One region of the Pseudescherichia sp. genome, then DNA from elsewhere that is predicted to be linked to it. Evidence: riboswitches for the same ligand, from Rfam matches in the RefSeq annotation. Region 1 holds a riboswitch; each other region holds the start of a gene.
What was found. Region 1 has a riboswitch for thiamine pyrophosphate ahead of thiB (thiamine ABC transporter substrate binding subunit). Riboswitches for the same ligand answer to the same signal wherever they lie in the genome.

Region 1 (7,871 bases):
TCAACAACACCGTGCATATGACGGCTGAGCTGTACAAATAAGTCGTTTAGTAAGCACAGCGCCGTTCGGCGTTTATGCATGGCTATGCCCGGTGGCGCAGGCTTGCCGGGCCTACAGGTTCAAAGCCGTTTGTAGGCCCGGTAAGCGGTAGCGCCACCGGGCGTTTTATTGTCAACTACACATCCCTTACCCGCATTGTCAGCCCCAGCGTCAGCAGTGAAATCCCCGCAATAACCCAGTAGACCGCCCCGTGGCCATAGCTTTGCGCCAGCGCGCCCTGGATCACCCCCGCCAGAATGACGCCAGTAGAGATACTGTTGGTAAACAGCGTGGTGGCCGATCCCGCCCGTCCCGGCATCAGATCCTGAAACCAGAGCATACCGATCCCGGCCACAATCCCGATAAACACTGCGTTAAAAAGCTGTAAGAGCAGTAGCGCATGCTCGCTATGAAAGAAGAGCAGACCGATGTAGAACAGCACCCCTGCCGCGACCGCCAGGGTCATCATCCGCCGCTTGCCGATGCGTTTGACGTAGTAGCCAGCAAGGATCATCGCCGGGATCTCCAGCCCGGCGGCGGTTCCCATCAGGATCCCGGCCAGTCTGTCCGGCAGGCCGAGATCGCCGCTGATCCACAGCGGCATATCGATGATGTACATGGTGTTGCAGGTCCACATCAGCGTGGAGGCGATAAACAGCTTGCGCACGTTGCCGTCGCGCCAGCCGCCGATCTGCGTCACCGCCACGTCAGCAGGCTGCTCCACCCTGGCGACCGACGGCAGGATCAGCGCAATTAGCGCTAAGCTGATAATGAAGATCCCGGCGGCGATAGTGAACATGGTGGTAAAGCCGTAGTTTAACGCCAGCATAAAGGCCAGCGGCGGACCGATCACCCACGCCAGGGAAAGCTGGGCGCGCATCACGGAGCTGAACATCACCACCTCGCGGGCCGAGCTGTCGGCATACTCGCGAGCAAGGGCAAAGAGCTGCGGCATGGCAGTATTCGCCAGTGAAGCCAGCAGCACGCCACAGGTGATGAGTGTCAGGTAGTGGCGGTTAAAGGCGAACAGCAGCGCGTTGCCCACCGCCATCACACAGCAGAACATGATCAGCTTACGGCGATCGCCCTGACTGTCGGATCGTTTCGCCAGCCAGAGGCTGACAAGGATCCCGGCAATAGCGTTGACGGTGTAGAACAGCCCCACCCAGAACGGCTCGGCGCCCACCTCGCGGCTGAGGAAGAGGCTGAGCGTCGGCGCCTGTAGCGCTCCGGCAATGCCCATCATAAATGCGACGATCATAAACGCGGCGTAGACCCCGTTCAGCCGCCTTCCCATTGTCATCAGCCAGAGCATAAGCATCCTTTTAGCGTGTGAGAAAAGAAAAAAGCCAGCAGAATCATAGCTGCTGGCGTGGCGATTAGCACCAATACTCAGTCACACATGGTGAAAGCAGTTGAGCACCGCTTTCATCAGCAAGGAGTATTGGCTTAATATAGGGAAAAATAAATTGCTGGGTTTTCGCCGGGAGTTCCCCTTTTATGTCCTCTGGTCGTCTGCAACAACAGTTTATCCGCCTCTGGCAGTGCTGCAACGGCGCATCTCGCGAGACGACGCTCAGCGAGCTGGCGGAGCAGCTAAGCTGTTCCCGCCGCCATATGCGTACCCTGCTTAACGCCATGCAGCAGCGCGGCTGGCTGACGTGGGAGGCGGAAGCGGGCCGCGGCAAGCGCTCGCGCCTTACCTTTCTCTATACCGGGCTGGCGCTCCAGCAGCAGCGGGCGGAGGATCTACTCGATCAGGATCGTATCGATCAGCTGGTACAGCTGGTGGGCGATAAAAGTGCCGTACGGCAGATGCTGGTCTCGCACCTCGGCAGAAGCTTTCGCCAGGGCCGGCATATCCTGCGCGTGCTCTACTACCGGCCACTGAAAAACCTGCTGCCCGGCACGGCGCTGCGCCGCTCGGAAACCCATATTGCCCGCCAGATCTTCAGCGCGCTAACGCGGATAAATGAGGAAAACGGGGAACTGGAGCCGGATATTGCCCACCACTGGAAACGGCTCTCGCCGCTGCACTGGCGGTTTTATCTGCGCCCTGGCATTCATTTTCATCACGGCCGCGAGCTGGAGATGAGCGATGTCATCACCTCCCTGCAGCGGGTTAACGCCCTGCCGCTCTACTCGCATATCACCGAGATCGTCTCCCCTACCCCGTGGACGCTGGATGTTCACCTCTCCCAGCCCGACAGCTGGCTACCCTGGCTGCTGGGCCACGTGCAGTCGATGATCCTTCCTCGGGAGTGGCCCACAATGGATAACTTTGCCAGCCTGCCGGTGGGCACCGGGCCGTATGCGGTAACGCTTAACAACAGCAACCAGCTCAAGATCCACGCCTTTGATGACTACTTTGGCTTCCGGGCGCTCATCGATGAGGTAAACGTCTGGGTGCTGCCCGACGTTAATGACGATCTGAGCGCAGGCCTGACGCTGGAAGGGCCAGGCGGCGAGGAGAGAGCGGTAGAGAGCCGCCTCGAGGAGGGGTGCTACTACCTGCTGTTTGATGCCCGCACTCGTCGCGGCGCCAGCCAGCAGGTGCGGGAGTGGGTGAGCCAGATCCTCTCTCCGGCGAGCCTGCTGTTTCACGCCGAGGAGCACCACCAGCGCTACTGGTTCCCGGCGTACGGCCTGCTGCCGCGCTGGCACCATACCCGTCCGGGCGGCAGTGAAAAGCCTGCCGGACTGGAGTCCCTGACGTTGACCTACTATCGGGATCATATTGAGCACCGGGTACTGGCCCAGACCATGAGCGCCCTGCTGGCAGCGCATCAGGTGACCCTGCACATTCAGGAGGTCGACTATGACGAGTGGCACAGCGGCGACGCGGTGAGCGATATCTGGCTCAACAGCGCCAACTTTACCCTGCCGCTGGACTTCTCTCTCTTTACTCATCTCTATGAGGTGCCGCTACTGCAGAAGTGCATTCCCCGCGACTGGCAGGCGGATGCCACGCAGTGGCGGGCGGGCGAGATGAACTTAGCCGCCTGGTGTCAGCAGCTGCTGGCGGGCAAGGCGATTGTGCCGCTGATCCATCACTGGCTGATGATCCAGGGGCAGCGCAGCATGCGTGGCCTGCGGATGAATACCCTCGGCTGGTTTGATTTTAAATCGGCATGGTTTGCCCCCCCAGATCCTTAGCGCTTTCAGAATGCTGACATAATCACTACAATGAGGCCGTGCTCAACGGGGTGCTGCGCAATGCGTGTGCTGAGAAAATACCCGTCGAACCTGATCCGGATAACGCCGGCGAAGGGATTTGAGGCTGCTGCTCAAAATCCTTTGCCACTCTCTTTCTATTGAGGTGCAAAGTGTTAAAAAAATGTCTGCCGCTGCTGCTGCTTGTAGCCGCCCCCGTTTTTGCCGCCCCGACAGCTGATAAACCCGTTCTCACCGTCTACACCTACGACTCCTTCGCCGCCGACTGGGGGCCCGGTCCCGCGGTGAAAAAAGCCTTTGAGGCCGACTGCAACTGCGAGCTGAAGATGGTGGCGCTGGAGGATGGCGTCTCGCTGCTCAACCGTCTGCGCATGGAGGGCAAAAACAGCAAGGCCGACGTGGTGCTGGGCCTCGACAATAATCTGCTGGAAGCAGCGAGCAAGACCGGGCTGTTTGCCAAAAGCGGCGTCGCGGCCGACGCCGTTAACGTTCCCGGCGGCTGGAAAAACGACACCTTTGTCCCCTTCGACTACGGCTACTTCGCCTTTGTCTATGACAAAAACAAGCTGAAGGATCCGCCGAAGAGTCTCAAGGAGCTGGTGGAGAGCGACCAGAAGTGGCGGGTGATCTATCAGGATCCGCGCACCAGCACCCCAGGGCTGGGCCTGCTGCTGTGGATGCAAAAAGTCTACGGCGATAAAGCGCCTGAGGCGTGGCAGAAGCTGGCGGCAAAAACCGTCACCGTTACCAAAGGCTGGAGCGAAGCCTACGGCCTGTTCCTGAAGGGCGAGAGCGATCTGGTCCTGAGCTACACCACCTCTCCGGCCTATCACCTGATCGAAGAGAAAAAGGATAACTACGCGGCGGCGGACTTCAGCGAAGGTCACTACCTGCAGGTCGAGGTGGCCGCCCGCACCGCGGCCAGCAAGCAGCCTGAGCTGGCAGAGAAGTTCCTTAAGTTTATGGTCAGCCCGGCGTTCCAGAACGCCATCCCGACCGGCAACTGGATGTACCCGGTGAGCAACGTGACGCTGCCCGCGGGCTTTGACTCGCTGACGAAGCCGAAGACCACCCTGGAGTTCACCCCGCAGCAGGTCTTCTCCCAACGCGCTGAGTGGATTAACACGTGGCTTCGCGCGACCAGCCGCTAATTCCCGGCTGGCTGCTGCCCGGCGCTGCCGCTGCTACCCTGCTGGTGGCGGTCGCGCTGGCGGCGTTTCTTGCCCTCTGGCTCAATGCGCCGACCACCGACGTCTCGGCGCTGTGGCACGATAGCTACCTGCGCCACGTGGTGGCCTTCTCCTTTGGCCAGGCGTTTCTCTCTGCCCTGCTCTCGGTGACGCCGGCTATTTTCCTGGCCCGCGCCCTCTACCGTCGTCGCTTTCCCGGCAGGCTGATGCTGCTCCGTCTCTGCGCGATGACCCTGATCCTGCCGGTGCTGGTGGCGGTCTTTGGCATTCTTACCGTCTATGGCCGCCAGGGCTGGCTGGCGTCGCTGTGCGACTCCCTCGGCCTGCCGTGGGGGTTTTCGCCCTACGGGCTGAGCGGCATTCTGCTGGCGCACATCTTTTTTAACCTGCCGATGGCAACCCGTCTACTGCTCCAGGCCCTCGAGCAGATCCCCGGCGAGCAGCGTCAGCTTGCCGCCCAGCTGGGGATGCGCGGTTTCGCCCTCTTCCGCTTCGTTGAGTGGCCGTGGCTACGGCGGCAGATCCCCCCAGTGGCGGCGCTGATCTTTATGCTCTGCTTCGCCAGCTTCGCCACCGTGCTGTCGCTGGGCGGCGGCCCTAAGGCGACGACTATTGAGCTGGCGATCTATCAGGCCCTGAACTTCGACTACGATCCCGGCCGCGCCGCGCTGCTGGGGCTATTGCAGATGATCTGCTGCCTGGCGCTGGTGCTGCTGAGCCAGCGCCTGAGCAAGGCCATTCCGGTGGGCAGCAGCCAGATCCAGGGCTGGCGCGATCCGCAAGATTGCTGGCGCGCCCGGCTGGGGGACGGCCTGCTGATTGGCCTGGCGCTGCTCCTGCTTCTGCCGCCCCTGCTGGCAGTCATCGTCGAGGGGGTGAACCGTAACCTGCCTGCGGTGCTGGCTCAGCCGGTGCTGTGGCAGGCGGCGTGGACCTCCCTGCGCATTGCCCTGCTGGCCGGGCTGCTCTGCGTGATCCTCACCATGATGCTGCTCTGGAGCAGCCGCGAGCTGCGGGCGCGCGGACAGCTGCGCCGGGGGCAGGCGCTGGAGCTGAGCGGGATGCTGATCCTTGCCATGCCCGGCATCGTGCTGGCAACCGGCTTCTTTTTACTCCTTAACAACTCCATCGGCCTACCCACCTCGGCGGATGGGATCGTAATCTTTACCAATGCCCTGATGGCTATCCCCTACGCCCAGAAGGTGCTCGATAACCCGATGCGGGACATTACCGCCCGCTACAGCCTGCTGTGCGAGTCGTTGGGCATGCATGGCTTTTCACGCCTGCGGGTCGTGGAGTTGCGCGCGCTGCGGCGGCCGCTGGCCCAGGCGCTGGCCTTTGCCTGCGTGCTCTCCATCGGCGACTTCGGAGTTGTAGCGCTGTTTGGTAACGACGATTTTCGCACGCTCCCCTTCTATCTTTACCAGCAGATTGGCTCCTACCGCAGCCAGGACGGGGCGGTGACGGCGCTGATCCTGCTGGCGCTCTGCTTTGTTCTCTTTACCGTTATTGAAAAACTTCCGGGCCGCCATGCTAAAACTCACTGATGTCACCTGGCTTTATCAGCATCTGCCGATGCGCTTTACGCTCGCCGTCGAGGCGGGCGAGCAGATTGCGGTGCTGGGACCCAGCGGCGCGGGGAAAAGTACCCTGCTGAATCTGATCGCCGGTTTTATCCAGCCGGTAAGCGGCACGATTATGATTGGCAAGCAGGAGCATACCGCTACGCCGCCGTCGCGCCGTCCGGTATCAATGCTGTTTCAGGAGAATAACCTGTTCACCCACCTGACGGTGCGGCAGAACATCGGCCTCGGCCTGCACCCCGGCCTGAAGCTCAATGCTGAGCAGCAGGAGAAGCTGGCGGAGATTGCCGCCCAGATGGGGCTGGAGACGCTGCTTGACCGGCTGCCGGATCAGCTCTCCGGCGGGCAGCGACAGCGGGTGGCGCTGGCGCGCTGTCTGGTGCGGGCCCAGCCTATCCTGCTGCTGGATGAACCGTTTTCGGCGCTCGATCCGGCCCTGCGTCAGGAGATGCTGGCCCTGGTGCAGAGCGTTTGCCAGCGGCAGAACATCACCCTGCTGATGGTCTCCCACAGCATTGAGGATGCTGCGCGCATCGCCAGCCGGGCGCTGGTGGTGGCCGAGGGGCGCATCGCCTGGGACGGCGCAACCGCCGAGCTGGTCAGCGGCCGTGCGCCCGTCTCGGGGCTGCTGGGAATTGAACGTCAGTGACCGCTGACGACCTTACCGAGAATCGTTAAGTAGGCAGGCATCAGCGGATGACGGGCCACCGCCACGCAGGCGATCACTGCCACACCGAGCAGCAGCGGAGCAACCCACAGCAGCCGTCCGCGCGGCAGGTATTTTGTCAGCCGATCGTTGCCGGACTTGCCGCTGCGCCACAGTCGCCAGCAGAGCCACGCCGCCAGCCAGAGCAGCAGCGCCGCCCCCAGCAGCAGCCACTTGAATGCCCCGCTCTGCTCATCGGCAGGAATATCGATCGCCGCCCCGGCGAGAATGCCCGGTAGAAAGTAGAACGGTGGCCAGAGCAGGCAGCCGATAACGTTAGGCAGGATAAACTTGCTGACGGGAAGATCGAGCATCCCGGCCACCATCGGCACCAGCGGACGGGTTGGCCCAACAAAGCGGCCCACCAGGATGGTAAACATGCTGTGCTGGTGCAGGGCATGCTCGGTCTTATCAAGCAGCGCCTTGTTCTTTTTCATAAACGACCAGCGGTGCAGCGGCTTCTTAAAGCGCCAGCCGAGCCAGAAGGAGATCCAGTCTCCCAGCAGGCAGCCGACAATCCCCGCCAGCCAGGCATACCAGAAGTTCACCTCGCCGCTGCCGATCAGCGCACCGAGTCCCGCCATCATCACCGTGCCGGGCAGGATCAGGCCCACCAGCGCCAGCGACTCCAGAAAAGCCACGAGGGCGATCGCAATAAGCGTATAGGTCGCTGATTGAGTAATAAAATGTTCCAGAAATGCCTGCATACGCGGTCCGTTTTAGTGACGAAGCAGGGATTCTCCAGAGCCGGTAGCGCCTCGTCAAGCCTGCAATTGTCCGATTAGTTTACTGGTTGTATCAGACCTCGGCGGCGGCATTTCGTTTCTTTACGTTATTCACACCCGGCGCGGAACTCGCTTGGGCTGGCCCCGGTGCACTTTTTAAACACGCGAGAGAAGTAGAGCTGATCCTCAAAGCCGACGTTGCGCCCGACGCTGGCGATGGGCATCCGCGTGGTGCTGAGCAGCAGCTTGGCCTGGCTGATGCGCTGATCCTCCCGCCAGCTGAGCACGCTGACCCCCAGCTGCTGGCGGAAGAGATGCGACAGCCGCGACGGCGACAGGCAGACGTGCTGCGCGACACCGGCGATATCGAAGTGGTTATCCGCCAGGTGATCGCTGATGTACTGGCAGGCGTCGCGCACCCGGCTATCCAGCGGCGGATGCAGCGATTCGTTGA
Region 2 (7,871 bases), on a different contig from region 1:
TAGAAAATTTTAAAGGGTATCACGGGGAAGTTAATCAGTTGGAATTTAATATCCCTGATGGACAAACGGAAGGCAGTGGGCTTAATATTTTCGTGGGTGAAAACAACGCAGGAAAATCTACTATATTTGAAATCATAGATTTTATTAAGGACGGAACTAAAAAAAATATTGAAGATCTTATATGTAAATCAGTCCCCGATAATATAGCTGAAAAGCTTTCAGCCGAGTTGACGTTTACTGGGAATTTATCAGAAGTAATTGCTGCTCATGTACAAGCCAATAAGGTGGCTGCATTCACCTCGCATGTTTATGAGGATGAAGGAGTAAATTATTTTAGAGTAAAGAGATGTAGCGAGGCTGGGGAGAAGAAAATATTATTTTGGAATGGAAATGAATTTGTTAACCCAAGTGGCATAGATGCCCCATTCAAGAAATTTTATGATAATAACTTCATTTGGGCTGATACAAATCCAAGCAATGAAGTAAAGTTTGGCTCTACAACTATATGTGGTTCGCTTCTAAAAGAGATAGCCTTGGGCCATATTGCAACGGATGAATACAGATCATTTTCTGAACAATACCATCGCGTATTCAATCATCCTGAATCAGAGTTGAGACAGAAAATATCATTAGTCGAAAATCAAGTTAGAGAGGTTTTTTCTTCTCAATTTGGCATGGCAGATATTTCCTTCATTTTTGAAGAATTGCAGGTAGAGAATTTTTTCAAAACTATTTCCATCATGATTGATGATGGGGTAAATGTCCCTATGGGAGAGAAGGGGCATGGTATGCAAAGGGCGCTGGCCCTATCATTACTTCAGGTGTACGCTGAGATAACGTGTAACGCCCATGGTGCGGGAATCAGCAAGCCATTTTATCTTTTCATTGATGAACCTGAAATATGTCTTCATCCGTCAGGCCAGCAAAAGCTTTTAGAAGCTTTGATGATTATCTCCAAAAGTAGACAGGTTTTTGTTACAACGCATTCTCCTTTCCTTCTATCTTCCCCTTTCCTCAAAAATGTTGGTTTATTTGTTTTTAAAAAAGAAAATAACAAAAATATTGTGGAAAGGGCTGATACTTCTCCATGGTTCCCATGGTCTCCATCCTGGGGGGAGATTAATTTTAAGGCATACAATTTAGCAACCGTGGAATTGCATAATGAATTATATGGATACCTGCAGGAGAAAAACTCCTGTCCAAATGAAAGAGCAATGGATCAATGGCTAAGTGCGAACAGGATCGCACTTGATAAAATATGGGTCAAGGAGTTTAAAGGTGTGGCGCAATCACCTTCGGATACTTCGTTGCAAACATTCATCCGTAATCATATACACCACCCAGAGAATGTTACAATGCAATCTCATCGTTATACACAACAAGAATTACTAACTTCAATCCAACAGATGGTTGGACTTCTGTAAAGAAAAAGGCGAGCCATTTGGCTCGCCTTTTCATATTAATTTAATAGCTTACGACTTTTAGACAATAGCATGCTTAAAGCATATTCAAAACCGTGTTGTGACTCCAAACGGCTAAAGGTCACGTTACACAGGCCCAACTCTCTACACAGTGCTTTACGTTTTACGACATCCGCCGCGCCAGATACATAGACAGCCCCAGCCCCAGCCCCAGCCCCAGCCCCAGGTATATTAATTGTGACTTTCATGTGACACCTCAGTTAAAAGTAAAAATGAATATAACCGGAAGGGAAAACCCCCAGCCGATACCCAAAGGGCAAGACCGGGGGCATTCTGCATTACTTCAGCTTAACGTTCAGCGTGTAGTTCGGGCGTAGGTTCAGCGGGATGAAGCTCGCCTCCTGGTAAATGGTCACCATGCCGTAACGGTCGGTTATTACTTTTTGGTATTGTGTTGTTATTAAGTAATTGAGAATAAAGCGATTTCTGAGCAGGCGCACTGTAGGAGCGGAAGATTGCACAAAGTTTGCTCAGAATGCAGGCCAACCGGCAGGGAGTGCCTCCAGATATTTGGCGAAAATACACTCGTCACCCAGGGCCTCAGGTCGAGGGGCCTAGCAGCAATATCCAAACTCCCAGATATTTTCCCACCCAAATGGAAGGGACCCGCTCCTTTTTATATTCGGGTATAGGGTAGGCTGAGTGAGGCTCGCCAGTGTACACCCCTGGATTTTGTTTTCTGTTAAGTTATTGATTTTTGTCTGTTTTACATCAATTATCCGTTACCGAGATTACCCCCGCCCAGACGGATGGCACTCAATGAATAACGATAAGTCAAACCACCCTAAACACTTCCAATACATGGGGCGTATGGTCACTATTTACCCTACATACATCATTATTGACGGTATCAAGATCAGCCGCTCCCGTCTGTCCTTTGCATCCCAATTGGAGTTGGCAAAAGCACTTCGACTGCATGATGAAAAGGTATGCAGAAAATAGATTTAATTTAAATCATCACGACTGAAATAATTTTCTTAAGCCGCCTTATAGGCGATTTTTTTGTGCCTGCCATTAATGTGTGGGACACAACATGAGACACAAACTGGGACACAGAGGATTTTTTAGGGTTGAGTCTTTGGCTTTCCGCTGGCATGATCCAGAACAGGGATTAACGGAACGTTAATCGCAAGCTTTTGATTTTGTCTTATTTGACTCGGGGTGCCCTTCTTCGTTGAAGGCTGAGAAATACCCGTACCACCTGATCTGGATAATGCCAGCGTAGGGAAGTCAGATGCCTGCCGGCGTCCCTTCTTCGCGCCGGGCAGGAGCTAGCTATGCAACCTGACCTGCTGAGCCACGCGTATATCGCGTCTGTTTTACAGCACTTCCGTACCCGTTCCCCGCTTGTTCACTGCATGACTAACGACGTTGTGCAGACCTTTACCGCTAACGTTCTGCTTGCCCTCGGCGCTTCCCCTGCAATGGTGATTGAGCGTGAGGAGGCCGTGCAGTTCAGCGCTATCGCCGACGCGCTGCTGATTAACGTCGGCACGCTCACCGCCGATCGCGCCGATGCCATGCGCGCCGCTATTTACAGTGCTAATCAAGCGGACAAACCCTGGACTCTCGACCCGGTAGCCGTTGGTGCGCTCGAATTTCGGACCCGCTTCTGCCGGGAGATCCTCGCCCTACGTCCGGCGGCGATCCGCGGTAACGCCTCGGAGATTATGGCCCTCGCGGGCGTGAGCACAGGCGGGCGCGGCGTGGATACCACCGATTCGGCCAGCGCGGCGCTTCCTGCGGCGGAGCAGCTGGCTCGGGAAACGGGAGCGGTGGTCGCCGTCACAGGTGAGGTGGACTACGTCACCGACGGCAACCGCACGCTGAAGGTCATCGGCGGGGCGTCGATCATGACCCGGGTAGTGGGCACCGGCTGCGCGCTGTCGGCGGTTGTGGCGACAAGCTGTGCGCTGCCTGGCGAGCGTCTCGTTAACGTTGCGGCGGCCTGCGGCCTGTTCGCCCTTGCAGGCGGCGAGGCGGTGGCAGCGAGTCGTGGCCCAGGCTCCTTTGCCGCAGCGTTTCTCGATGCGCTCTATCATCTGGATGGAGGCGCCCCGGCATGAAACGAATCAATGCATTGACCATCGCCGGAACCGATCCCAGCGGCGGGGCAGGCATCCAGGCGGATCTGAAAACCTTCTCCGCCCTCGGGGCCTATGGCTGCTCGGTCATCACCGCGCTGGTGGCGCAGAACACCCTCGGTGTGCAGTCGGTTTACCGTATTACCCCAGAATTTGTCGCCGCGCAGCTGGATTCGGTGCTGAGCGATGTGCGTATTGATACCACCAAAATTGGCATGCTGGCGGATACCGATATCATCGAGGCGGTGGCCGAGCGGCTGGCGCACTATCGGGTAGAGAATATCGTGCTGGATACGGTGATGCTGGCGAAAAGCGGCGATCCGCTCCTGACGCCCTCGGCGGTCGCGACCCTGCGCACCCGACTGCTGCCGCAGGTTTCACTGATTACGCCTAACCTGCCGGAGGCGGCGGCGCTGCTTGATGCCGACCATGCTCGCAACGAGCAGGATATGCATGAGCAGGGGCGGGCGCTGCTGGCCCTCGGCTGTGAAGCGGTGCTGATGAAGGGGGGCCATCTGACCGACGGCGAAAGCCCAGACTGGCTCTTTACCCGCGAGGGAGCCACGCGCTTTAGTGCTCCACGTATTGCCACCAAAAACACCCACGGCACTGGCTGCACGCTCTCGGCGGCGCTGGCGGCGCTGCGCCCACGCCATACTAACTGGGCCGATACCGTAGCCGAAGCCAAAGGCTGGTTAACCCAGGCGCTGAGCCAGGCGGACTCGCTGGAGGTGGGGCAGGGTATCGGCCCGGTGCACCATTTCCACGCCTGGTGGTAAAAGCAAACACATAAATAACCCTTCCGGCTTACGGAAGGGGATTTAATATTTACTGTAATTAACTATTCTCAGATATTCTCTCAGATATTTGTCGCAGGTTCCTGGAAGCATTAACGCGTGATAATGGAGCTGAAGATATGAAACTGCACGCTTTGCTATTGCCGCTGGTCTCTTGCTTGCTGAGCGCCTGTGCAAGTGAGGGACCGTCCCCCTATACGGGACATATTGGCACCAGGCATTATGAAAACTTTATCTGTTTAACCTCCCCGGAAGATGGAGAGATAGAGGCGTACAACCTCACCTCATCGAAGGATAACTTCAAGTCTACCTATTCCCCGGTAGGTGAGGAGCCGATTCTTGTGCATGCCCCAGGCGTCTGTTTTTTAGCGCGCTTTGATAAGGGCTATATCTACTCATTTAATTATCAAGTAGAAGGTGACTGGTATCATTTTCGCTTTTTTAGCGATCAAAATGGCAGGATAACCATTTTAAAAGCGTCCTGATAATAGCGCGGTGAGTAACTGCCAGCTGAGTAATAAATTTCAGTCGTACATAAGTACCATAATTCCCTTTGTGCTGGAAAAATCCGCCGCCCGGTACCAGGCTTACTCTGCCTGCGAACTCAGGGCAGGACTAACCACGTTCGCCTGCGGGCGAATCTTACGGGAGCCTCATCATGACTGATATTTCACAGCTGCTTGGCAAAGATGCCGACAGCCTGTTGCAGCATCGTTGTATGACCATTCCAGCCGACCAGCTCTACCTGCCAGGACACGACTATGTCGACCGCGTGATGGTCGATAATAACCGTCCCCCGGCCGTCCTCCGCAATATGCAAACGCTCTACAACACCGGCCGTCTGGCAGGAACCGGCTATCTGTCAATTCTGCCGGTTGACCAGGGCGTAGAGCACTCGGCGGGCGCGTCGTTCGCCGCCAACCCGCACTATTTCGATCCAAAAAACATCGTTGAGCTGGCGATTGAAGCGGGCTGTAACTGCGTCGCCTCTACCTATGGTGTACTGGCCTCGGTATCGCGCCGCTATGCGCACCGTATTCCGTTTCTGGTGAAGCTCAACCATAACGAAACCTTGAGCTATCCCAACACCTTTGACCAGACGCTCTACGCCAGCGTAGAGCAGGCGTTCAATATGGGGGCGGTTGCCGTGGGCGCAACCATCTACTTTGGCTCTGAGCAGTCGCGCCGCCAGATCGAGGAGATCTCCAGCGCCTTTGAGCGCGCCCACGAGCTGGGACTGGTGACCGTGCTGTGGGCCTATCTGCGCAACGCCGATTTCAAAAAGGATGGTGTGGACTATCACGTCTCTGCCGACCTCACCGGGCAGGCCAACCACCTGGCGGCCACCATCGGGGCCGATATCGTTAAACAGAAGATGGCGGAGAATAACGGCGGCTATAACGCGGTGAAATATGGCTATACCGACGAGCGTGTCTACAGCAAGCTCACCACCGATAACCCTATCGACCTGGTGCGCTATCAGCTGGCAAACTGCTACATGGGCCGGGCCGGGCTGATTAACTCCGGCGGTGCATCAGGGGGAGAAGCCGACCTGACCGAGGCGGTGCGTACGGCTGTCATTAACAAACGCGCGGGCGGGATGGGGCTGATCCTGGGCCGAAAAGCGTTTAAGAAAACGATGGCCGACGGTGTGAAGCTGATTAACGCCGTGCAGGATGTCTACCTGGATAATAAAGTGACCATTGCCTAATTAGTTACAACATACTCTGGATGGGTGTGTAGGCTCGGTAAGATACTGCAACGCCGGGCGGCACTGCGTTTGCCCGGCCTACAGTGAGCGCGGTGCAGTTCGTAGGCCCGGTAAGCGCAGCGCCACCGGGCGTTACTGTGCAAAAGCTATACTGCCGGGCGGCGCTAACGCTGGCCCGGCCCACAGAACAAAACACCTTTTCATTTTAGGGTTAACGCCCTCCCGATCTGCATCACATTTCCCCTCTCTTTTGTGAAAAGTGTCACTCAGCCCTGTGCTATTGCCCAAAAATCACCCGTTGCTTAGCGGAAATTGTCTGAGGCATCGGCTAAAAAATCTGCATACATTTACATCTGAAACAGCTTTTCAAAATGAAGCAGGCACCCTGACACAAGGATCCGTAATGAAAATTGAATCTGTAAACGTCACCGTTTTTCAGTATCCCACCCGTCGTGTTTCCGATAGCGCTGGCCACTCCCATCCGGGCCCGGAGAGCATGGCAAAGATGGCGATGCTGACCATCACCGCTGATGATGGCAGCCAGGGATTCTCTTTTGCGCCGTCGGAAGTGGTGCGGCCCTTTGTCGTGAACACCTTCTTTCGTAAGGTGATGGTGGGCCAGGATCCGTTCAACCGCGAGCGCATCTGGCAGGATCTGGTCCACTGGCAGCGCGGCAGCGCCCATCAGCTCACCGAGCGGGCGCTCTCCTTTGTTGAACAGGCCCTATGGGATCTGATTGGCCGCAAGCTCAACATCCCGGTCTATAAGCTGCTCGGCGGCTTCCGTGACAAGGTTCCGGCCTACGGCAGTACCATGTGCGGGGACGATCTGCCGGGCGGGCTCTCCACCCCGGATGAGTACGCTGCTTTTGCCGAAACCCTGGTCGCCCGTGGCTATAAGGCGATCAAGCTCCACACCTGGATGCCGCCGGTGTCGTTTGCACCTAACCCGAAAATGGACGTGAAAGCCTGTGCCGCGGTGCGCGAAGCGGTCGGGCCGGATATCGACCTGATGATCGATGGCTACCACTGGTATAGCCGTACCGAGGCGCTCTATATCGGCAAGGAGCTGGAGAAACTCAACTTTGCCTGGTTTGAAGAGCCGATGGAGGAGGAGAGCATGTCCTCCTACGCCTGGCTGGCAGAGAACCTCTCTATTCCCATTATCGGGCCGGAGAGCCTCGGCGGTAAGCACCACAGCCGCGCCGACTGGGTAAAAGCCGGAGCCTGCGACATTCTGCGTGCCGGATCTAACGGCGTAGGCGGTATTTCACCCACGCTAAAAGTCGCCAGCCTCGCGGAAGCCTTCGGTATGGATTGCGAAGTGCACGGCAACGGCGCGGCCAGCCTGGCGGTGGTCGGAGCGATCCGCAACTGCCGCTGGTACGAGCGCGGCCTGCTGCACCCGTTCCTTGACTATGACGAACCCGCAGCCTACCTCAACAGCATTGTTGATCCGATGGATGACGAGGGCTTTGTCCACCTGCCACAGCGCCCCGGCCTCGGCGAAGATATCAATTTTGCCTATATCGAAGCCAATACCGTCAGTCACGACTAATAAAAAAAGCCAACGCCCGGTGACGCTGCGCTAACCGGGCCTACGTCTTACCCTACAAACGGTATACAGAGATGAAAAAAAACGCGTTGAGGGCTAGCCTGCTGGCGCTCTCGCTGATGATGGGGAGTGGGGCAACGCTGGCGGCCACGCCGCCGGATCAGCTCATCATCGGCATGAACATGAATAATCTGCTGAGCCTCGATCCGGCGGCGATGACCGGTAACGAAGTGGTCGGCATCG
Region 3 (7,871 bases), on a different contig from region 1:
TCGGCACTGCAGTAGGGCAGCACCACGAAGCCCTCTTTGACCAGCATCTCTGCTGCTTTCAGGGTCTCAACCGGATCGGGCAGCAGCCAGCGTGCATCGGGGTGGATCTCCAGCTTCAGCCAGTGGGTGCCCAGCGCCTCGCGCGCTAGCCGGGCGGCAAATACCGCCTCTTCGGCTGTTTTCGCGCCGGAGGTGTTCGGCAGCAGCGTAACGCCTGCCTCCAGCAGCGGGGCGAGGATCGCATCGTTACGCTGGCGCAGGTCGACGCGCTTCATCGCCAGGGTGACCAGCTGGCTACCCGAGGCGCGGATCGCATCGGTCATCAGCTGCGATGAGGCAAACTTGCCCGTTCCGGTAAACAGGTGTGATTCAAACGTTTTATCTGCAATACGTAACATGTCAGCCTCCGGCGATAACCTGAAAGAGCAGGATCCGATCGCCATCCCGCAGTTGATGATGATCCCAGCGATCGCGGGGTATAACCTGCTGGTTGAGCGCCAGCGCCGTTCCCGGCTTGAGCTGGTTAAGCTGCTCCAGCAGTCCGTGCAGGGTTAGCGACTCTGCACACTGCATGGGCTCGTCATTGAAGAGGATGCGCATCTCGCCCTCCACAAACCGGGCAGCCTGCCGCCCGCTGGAGCCCAAGCGTGCGCCAGTGGTGCTTGCGCCCGTCGAACAGCCGCAGCTCGCCTTCCGCCACCTGCATGCCGCTGAGCAGCTTTAACGCCTCCAGCGCCTGCAGCGTGCCCATCATCCCCACCACCGGTCCAATAACGCCCGCCGTGCGGCAGTTGCGCTGCGGCTCTTCGTCGTCGGACCATAGACAGCGATAGCAGCCGTGCGCCCACGGGGGAGTGAGCACCATCAGCTGGCCACCGAACCCTACGGCGCTGGCGGTGATCAGCGGCGTATTCAGCGCCACGCAGGCGGCGTTAATCGCCTGGCGCGTCGCCATGTTATCGGTGCAGTCGAGCACCGCGTCGGCCTGGGCCACCTGCTGGCGGAGCGCCTCGCCCTCCAGACGCGTCTTCAGGGTAATCAGCTCAACGTGTGGATTGAGCTGCTGTAAACGCTGGCGGGCCGCGTCGGTTTTGGGCTGATTGATATCGTTGCTGGTAAACATAATCTGCCGCTGCAGGTTGCTCAGATGCACCGCGTCATCGTCGGCAAGCACCAGCGTCCCGACGCCAGCCGCCGCCAGATAGAGCGCGGCGGGGGAGCCTAAGCCGCCAAGGCCGATAATCAGCACCCGGCTGGCGAGCAGCCTTCGCTGACCGTCGATGGCGATATCCTCCAGCAGGATCTGCCGGCTGTAGCGCATAAAGTCGCTGTCATTCATCGCCCACCCCCGCCAGATCGATAAGCTGCCGGGTGGCGCTGCGCCAGTCCGCTGCCTGGGTGATGGCGCTTACCACGGCAATGCTGCCAACGCCGGTTGCCAGCACCTGCGGCGCCCGCGCGAGGCTGATGCCGCCGATGGCGACCGTTGGGTAATTCTGCAGCCGGGCAACGTGGCGGGCCAGCTGCGCCAGGCCCTGCGGCGCGGAGGGCATCTGCTTGGTCTGGGTCGGGAAGACATGCCCGAGGGCGATGTAGGAGGGGCGGGCGGCCAGCGCAACGTCAATTTCCATATCATCATGGGTGGAGACACCCAGGCGCAGACCCGCAGTGCGGATCGCGCTAAGGTCCGTTGTCTCCAGATCCTCCTGCCCCAGATGCACGCCGTAAGCGTCATGTTTAATGGCTAGCCGCCAGTAGTCGTTAATAAACAGCCGGGCAGCGTAGCGCTTGCCCAGCGCAATGGCCGCCGCGACGTCGGCTTCAACTTCATGGTCCTGCTTATCTTTGATCCGCAGCTGGAGGGTACGCACGCCCGCCTCCAGCAGGCGCTCAATCCACATCACGCTGTCGACAACCGGATAGAGGCCCAGGCGGAAGGGCACCGGTGGGAAGTCGGGCTGATACATCAGGCCTCCTCCTTCTTGAGATAGATTTCGCCGCCGCGGGCGCGGAAGTCGTTCGACATATCGTTCATGCCGACCTCAATCGCCTGGGCTGCGGCATAGTCACGCACCTCCTGGCTGATCTTCATTGAGCAGAACTTAGGTCCGCACATAGAGCAGAAGTGGGCCACCTTGCCCGACTCCTGGGGCAGGGTCTCATCGTGGTAGGCGCGGGCGGTGAAGGGGTCGAGGGCGAGGTTAAACTGATCCTCCCAGCGGAACTCAAAACGCGCTTTTGACATGGCGTTATCGCGGATCTGCGCCCCAGGGTGGCCTTTAGCAAGGTCGGCGGCGTGGGCGGCAATCTTGTAGGTAATCAGTCCCTGCTTCACATCTTCCTTGTTCGGCAGGCCAAGATGTTCTTTAGGCGTCACATAGCAGAGCATGGCGCAGCCAAACCAACCGATCATCGCCGCGCCAATGCCGGAGGTGAAGTGGTCATAGCCCGGCGCGATGTCGGTGGTCAACGGCCCGAGGGTATAGAATGGCGCTTCATGGCAGTGCTCCAGCTCTTCGGTCATGTTGCGACGGATCATCTGCATCGGCACGTGGCCCGGACCTTCAATCATCACCTGCACATCGTACTCCCAGGCGATTTTGGTCAGCTCGCCCAGGGTATGCAGCTCGGCAAACTGCGCCTCATCGTTGGCATCCTGAATCGAGCCGGGGCGCAGGCCGTCACCCAGCGACAGGGAGACGTCGTAGGCGGCGCAGATTTCGCAAATCTCGCGGAAGTGCTGATAGAGGAAGTTCTCCTGATGGTGAGAGAGGCACCACTTGGCCATGATCGAGCCGCCGCGGGATACGATGCCGGTGAGGCGGTTCGCGGTCATCGGCACGTAGCGCAGCAGCACCCCAGCGTGGATGGTGAAGTAGTCCACCCCCTGTTCGGCCTGCTCCAGCAGGGTCTCGCGGAAGGTTTCCCAGGAGAGATTCTCGGCGATGCCGTTGACCTTCTCCAGCGCCTGGTAGATAGGGACGGTGCCAATCGGGACCGGGCTGTTGCGCAGGATCCACTCCCGCGTCTCATGGATATTGCGGCCGGTGGAGAGGTCCATCACCGTGTCTGCACCCCAGCGGGTGGCCCACACCAGCTTCTCTACCTCCTCTTCAATGGAAGAGGTCACCGCCGAGTTGCCGATGTTAGCGTTGACCTTCACCAGGAAGTTGCGACCGATAATCATCGGCTCAGATTCGGGGTGGTTGATGTTGGCAGGAATAATGGCGCGCCCGGCGGCGATCTCATCACGAACAAATTCCGGCGTGATATTCTCCGGCAGGCGTGCACCAAAGCCTTCCCCCGGATGCTGACGACGCAGCACCTCGCCACGAATGCGCTCCCGGCCCATGTTTTCACGCAGGGCGATAAACTCCATCTCCGGCGTCACGATCCCCTGTCGGGCGTAGTGCAGCTGGGTGACCCACTTCCCGGTACGGCCAGCGATCCACGCGGATCGGATCTTCGCGATCCCTTTCTCTACGTCGATCGCAACCTCTGGATCGCCGTAGGGGCCAGAGGTGTCGTACACCGGGATCGCCTCGTTCTCTTCAAACTGGGGCTCTGCTTTGCTGCCGCCGATAAGCGTCGGGCTAAGCTGGATCTCACGCATCGGCACGCGGATGTCGTCCCGGGAGCCCTGAATATAGATACGCGTTGAGTTAGGGAAGGTGGTGCCCTCCAGCGTGTTGATAAAGCGCTGGGCGGCGGCGCGCTGTTCGCGGCGGGTAGGTTTGGTTGTAGACTCAGACATAGCTCATTCCATAAAAAGTTAAGGACGTGGCTTGTCAGAACGACGGATGAAGCAAGAGATGCGTGCAGCCCGGAGAGGCACACGCCAGCAGATTGACTCTTGTTCCCTTCGCAGGTTCTAACCTGATCAGGTTCCGCGGATCCCGAATTAACGGTCTCAGCCGGTGCTTGCGCACTCGGCACTCCGACAAGAAAAACCCCCGTGTTGCAGGGGGCAGGTAAATTAAACTACGCGTTAATGCTTAAGAACTCAAGCAGGGCGAGCGATGTTGCTGTCGTCGTTAGCGCTCTCTGCCAGGTTGAAATCGAACGCCAGTACGATCAGCTGATCCTCCAGCGTAAAGCGTGCGGCCAGCGCTTCGCCAATGCCGGAAAGCGCTTCCTGGAACTCCAGGCAGTTATCGTCGTCGATGGCGTTCTCAAGATTTGAGTCGTAGTAGCTCATGATCTGCTGAGTATTGGCTTCCAGCTGCGGATAAATTTGCGTGGCGGCTAAAAGTGGGCTGGTCCCTTCCATTTCGCTGATAATTTGTTCATAAATACTGAAGTGTCCAGCGGAAAGGTAATCGACCAGATTGTGGCAAAAGTCGTCCAGGGCCTTCTCATCCAGCTCTGTAAAGGACTCCTTGCCCGGCTTAATGCCCACCAGGTTGTAATACGATACCAGCAAATGCTTGCGCACCTGTAGCCAGTGATCGACTAGTTTATTACTTCCGCCTACGCGCGCCGTCAGGCTTTCCAGGTGGTTTAGCATGATTAACTCCGTGGTTTAAGATAAAAAAAGTGTTCACCCAAAATATGTAAAAATGATGTAACCAACATGCCAGTGTCGCTAAGGTAGTGCAACAGATTATGGAACGTGTCATCGAATTAACCGATCAGGGCTGGTGGATCGTCAGCCATGAACAAAAATTATGGTTGCCCGCTGGAGAATTACCACACGGCGAGGCAGTAAATTTTGATCTTGTGGGCCAGCGCGGGTTAATTATCGGCGAGTGGCAAGGGGAATCGGTGTGGCTGGTTCGTCAGCCCCGGCGCCAGGATATGGGCTCGGTACGTCAGCTGATGGACCAGGACGTCGGTCTATTCCAGCTTGCCGGACGCGGCGTACAGCTGGCGGAGTTCTATCGTTCGCATAAGTTCTGCGGCTATTGCGGCCACACCATGCATCCGAGCAAAACCGAATGGGCGATGCTCTGCGGCGGCTGTCGCGAGCGCTACTACCCGCAGATTGCCCCCTGCATCATCGTCGCGATCCGCCGTGACGACCACATTTTATTGGCCCAGCACACCCGCCATCGCAACGGCATCTATACCGTGCTTGCGGGTTTTGTCGAGGTAGGTGAGACTCTTGAGCAGACCGTTGCCCGCGAGGTGATGGAGGAGAGCGCCATCCGAGTGAAAAACCTGCGCTACGTTACCTCCCAACCGTGGCCGTTCCCGCAATCCCTGATGACCGCTTTTATGGCCGAGTATGACAGCGGCGATATCACCATCGACCCTAACGAACTGCTGGACGCGGGCTGGTATCGCTATGACCAGCTGCCACTGCTGCCACCGCCGGGCACGGTAGCGCGTCGGCTCATTGAGGATACGGTAGCACTATGCCGTGCAGAGTATGAGGGGCGGGCAGAGTATGAGTGAAGCAGAGGGCGGCGTGTTACAATAACGGTCTGACGCATTGAGGAACTGCAAAATGACCGAACTGAAAAACGATCGTTACCTGCGCGCGCTGCTGCGCCAGCCCGTAGATATCACGCCGGTATGGATGATGAGACAGGCCGGGCGCTATCTGCCGGAGTACAAAGCCACGCGCGCCCAGGCGGGCGATTTTATGTCGCTGTGCAAAAACGCCGAGCTGGCCTGCGAGGTCACCCTGCAGCCGCTGCGTCGCTATCCCCTTGATGCCGCCATTCTGTTCTCAGATATCCTGACTATCCCTGATGCGATGGGGCTGGGACTCTACTTTGAAGCCGGGGAGGGCCCGCGCTTTAGCCTGCCGATTACCGGTAAAGCCGACGTTGAGCGGCTGCCGATCCCCGATCCAGAGCAGGAGCTGGGCTACGTGATGAATGCCGTGCGCACCATCCGCCGTGAGCTGAAGGGTGACGTGCCGCTGATTGGCTTCTCCGGTAGCCCGTGGACGCTGGCGACCTACATGGTCGAGGGCGGCAGCAGCAAGGCCTTCACCGTGATCAAGAAGATGATGTATGCCGAGCCGCAAACCCTGCACATGCTGCTGGAGAAGCTGGCGAAAAGCGTCACGCTCTATCTCAACGCGCAGATTAAAGCCGGTGCGCAGTCGGTGATGATTTTCGACACCTGGGGCGGGGTGCTGACCGGGCGCGACTACCAGCAGTTCTCGCTCTACTACATGCATAAGATTGTTGACGGCCTGCTGCGGGAGAATGAGGGCCGCCGCGTGCCGGTCACCCTGTTTACCAAAGGTGGTGGACAGTGGCTGGAAGCAATGGCGGAGACCGGCTGTGACGCGCTGGGCCTCGACTGGACCATCGATATTGCCGATGCGCGTCGTCGCGTAGGGCATAAGGTCGCCCTGCAAGGCAATATGGACCCATCGATGCTCTATGCACCCCCGGCCCGCATCGAAGAGGAAGTCGCGACTATACTTTCTGGTTTCGGCCAGGGCGAAGGCCACGTCTTTAACCTCGGCCACGGTATTCATCAGGATGTGCCGCCTGAACATGCGGGCGCATTTGTAGACGCGGTGCATCGTCTTTCGGAGCAATATCACCGCTAAGGAGCATATATGGATCTCGCGTCGCTACGCGCTCAGCAAATCGAACTTGCCTCATCGGTGATCCGCGAGGATCGCTTTATCAACGATCCCCCGGCATTTATCGGCGGCGCGGACGTCGGCTTTGAGCAGGGTGGCGAAGTGACCCGAGCGGCGATGGTACTGCTGAAGTACCCGTCGCTGGAGCTGGTGGAGTACCAGGTGGCGCGGATTGCCACCACCATGCCCTATATCCCCGGCTTTCTCTCCTTCCGTGAATATCCCGCGCTGATGGCGGCGTGGGATATGCTGTCGCAAAAACCCGATCTGCTGTTCGTTGACGGACACGGTATCTCGCATCCGCGCCGTCTCGGCGTCGCCAGCCACTTTGGCCTGCTGGTGGACGTGCCGACTATCGGCGTGGCGAAGAAACGCCTGTGCGGCAAGTTTGAGCCGCTCTCGCCTGAGCCAGGCGCGCTCGCGCCGCTGATGGACAAAGGCGAGCAGCTTGCCTGGGTGTGGCGCAGCAAGGCGCGCTGCAATCCGCTGTTTGTCGCCACCGGCCATCGGGTAAGCGTGGACAGCGCACTGGCGTGGGTTCAGCGTTGTACACAAGGCTACCGTCTGCCGGAGCCGACCCGCTGGGCCGATGCCGTGGCGTCGCGGCGTCCGGCATTTGTGCGATGGCAGGAAATTCAGCCCTGATTCAGGTACACTGCGGCTAATTTCCGATAGCGAGAGTTCACCATGTTACAAAACCCTATTCACCTGCGCCTGGAGAGGCTGGAGAGCTGGCAGCACGTCACCTTTATGGCCTGCCTGTGCGAGCGCATGTATCCGAACTACGCCATGTTCTGCCAGCAGACCGGCTTCGGTGACGCGCAGCTTTATCGCCGCATTGTTGACCTGATTTGGGAGACGCTGACGGTGAAAGACGCGAAGGTGAATTTCGACAGCCAGCTGGAGAAGCTGGAAGAGGCGATCCCGGCGGCAGAGGATTACGATCTCTACGGCGTCTATCCGGCCATCGACGCCTGCGTTGCTTTAAGCGAGCTGCTGCACTCGCGCCTGAGCGGTGAGACCCTTGAGCACACCATTGAGGTGAGCAAGACCTCGATCACCACGGTCGCGATGCTGGAGATGACCCATGCAGGCCGCGAAATGACCGATGAGGAGCTGAAAGCGAACCCGGCCGTAGAGCAGGAGTGGGATATTCAGTGGGAAATATTCCGACTTTTGGCTGACTGCGAAGAACGCGATATTGAGCTGATTAAAGGGCTACGCGCGGACTTACGCGAGGCGGGTGAGAGCAATATCGGTATACTTTTGCAGCAATGAGACAACAAAACGTGATTTAACGCCTGTTTTGTCTCTCTGGAAG

Region 2: linked by a shared signal. The riboswitch ahead of thiM (hydroxyethylthiazole kinase) and the one ahead of thiB (thiamine ABC transporter substrate binding subunit) in region 1 are both predicted to bind thiamine pyrophosphate.
Region 3: linked by a shared signal. The riboswitch ahead of thiC (phosphomethylpyrimidine synthase ThiC) and the one ahead of thiB (thiamine ABC transporter substrate binding subunit) in region 1 are both predicted to bind thiamine pyrophosphate.

What each region holds. Positions count from the first base shown of each region.
Region 1 is NZ_DAMBWA010000010.1:139,068-146,938, forward strand. Features, by position in the region: gene RTX96_RS14695 (YdgH/BhsA/McbA-like domain containing protein) at 1-41, shown strand, start outside; gene RTX96_RS14700 (sugar efflux transporter) at 176-1,354, opposite strand; gene sgrR (HTH-type transcriptional regulator SgrR) at 1,540-3,195, shown strand; TPP riboswitch at 3,232-3,330, shown strand; gene thiB (thiamine ABC transporter substrate binding subunit) at 3,366-4,364, shown strand; gene thiP (thiamine/thiamine pyrophosphate ABC transporter permease ThiP) at 4,340-5,950, shown strand; gene thiQ (thiamine ABC transporter ATP-binding protein ThiQ) at 5,934-6,635, shown strand; gene RTX96_RS14725 (DedA family protein) at 6,629-7,399, opposite strand; gene araC (arabinose operon transcriptional regulator AraC) at 7,525-7,871, opposite strand, start outside.
Region 2 is NZ_DAMBWA010000001.1:308,758-316,628, reverse strand. Features, by position in the region: gene RTX96_RS01475 (AAA family ATPase) at 1-1,424, shown strand, start outside; TPP riboswitch at 2,629-2,726, shown strand; gene thiM (hydroxyethylthiazole kinase) at 2,759-3,547, shown strand; gene thiD (bifunctional hydroxymethylpyrimidine kinase/phosphomethylpyrimidine kinase) at 3,544-4,344, shown strand; gene RTX96_RS01460 (hypothetical protein) at 4,482-4,847, shown strand; gene fbaB (class I fructose-bisphosphate aldolase) at 5,021-6,073, shown strand; gene RTX96_RS01450 (mandelate racemase family protein) at 6,477-7,631, shown strand; gene RTX96_RS01445 (ABC transporter substrate-binding protein) at 7,703-7,871, shown strand, end outside.
Region 3 is NZ_DAMBWA010000023.1:14,658-22,528, forward strand. Features, by position in the region: gene thiG (thiazole synthase) at 1-398, opposite strand, end outside; gene thiS (sulfur carrier protein ThiS) at 400-600, opposite strand; gene RTX96_RS20300 (HesA/MoeB/ThiF family protein) at 581-1,339, opposite strand; gene thiE (thiamine phosphate synthase) at 1,332-1,967, opposite strand; gene thiC (phosphomethylpyrimidine synthase ThiC) at 1,967-3,754, opposite strand; TPP riboswitch at 3,841-3,950, opposite strand; gene rsd (sigma D regulator) at 4,004-4,507, opposite strand; gene nudC (NAD(+) diphosphatase) at 4,606-5,397, shown strand; gene hemE (uroporphyrinogen decarboxylase) at 5,450-6,514, shown strand; gene nfi (deoxyribonuclease V) at 6,524-7,195, shown strand; gene RTX96_RS20335 (YjaG family protein) at 7,238-7,828, shown strand.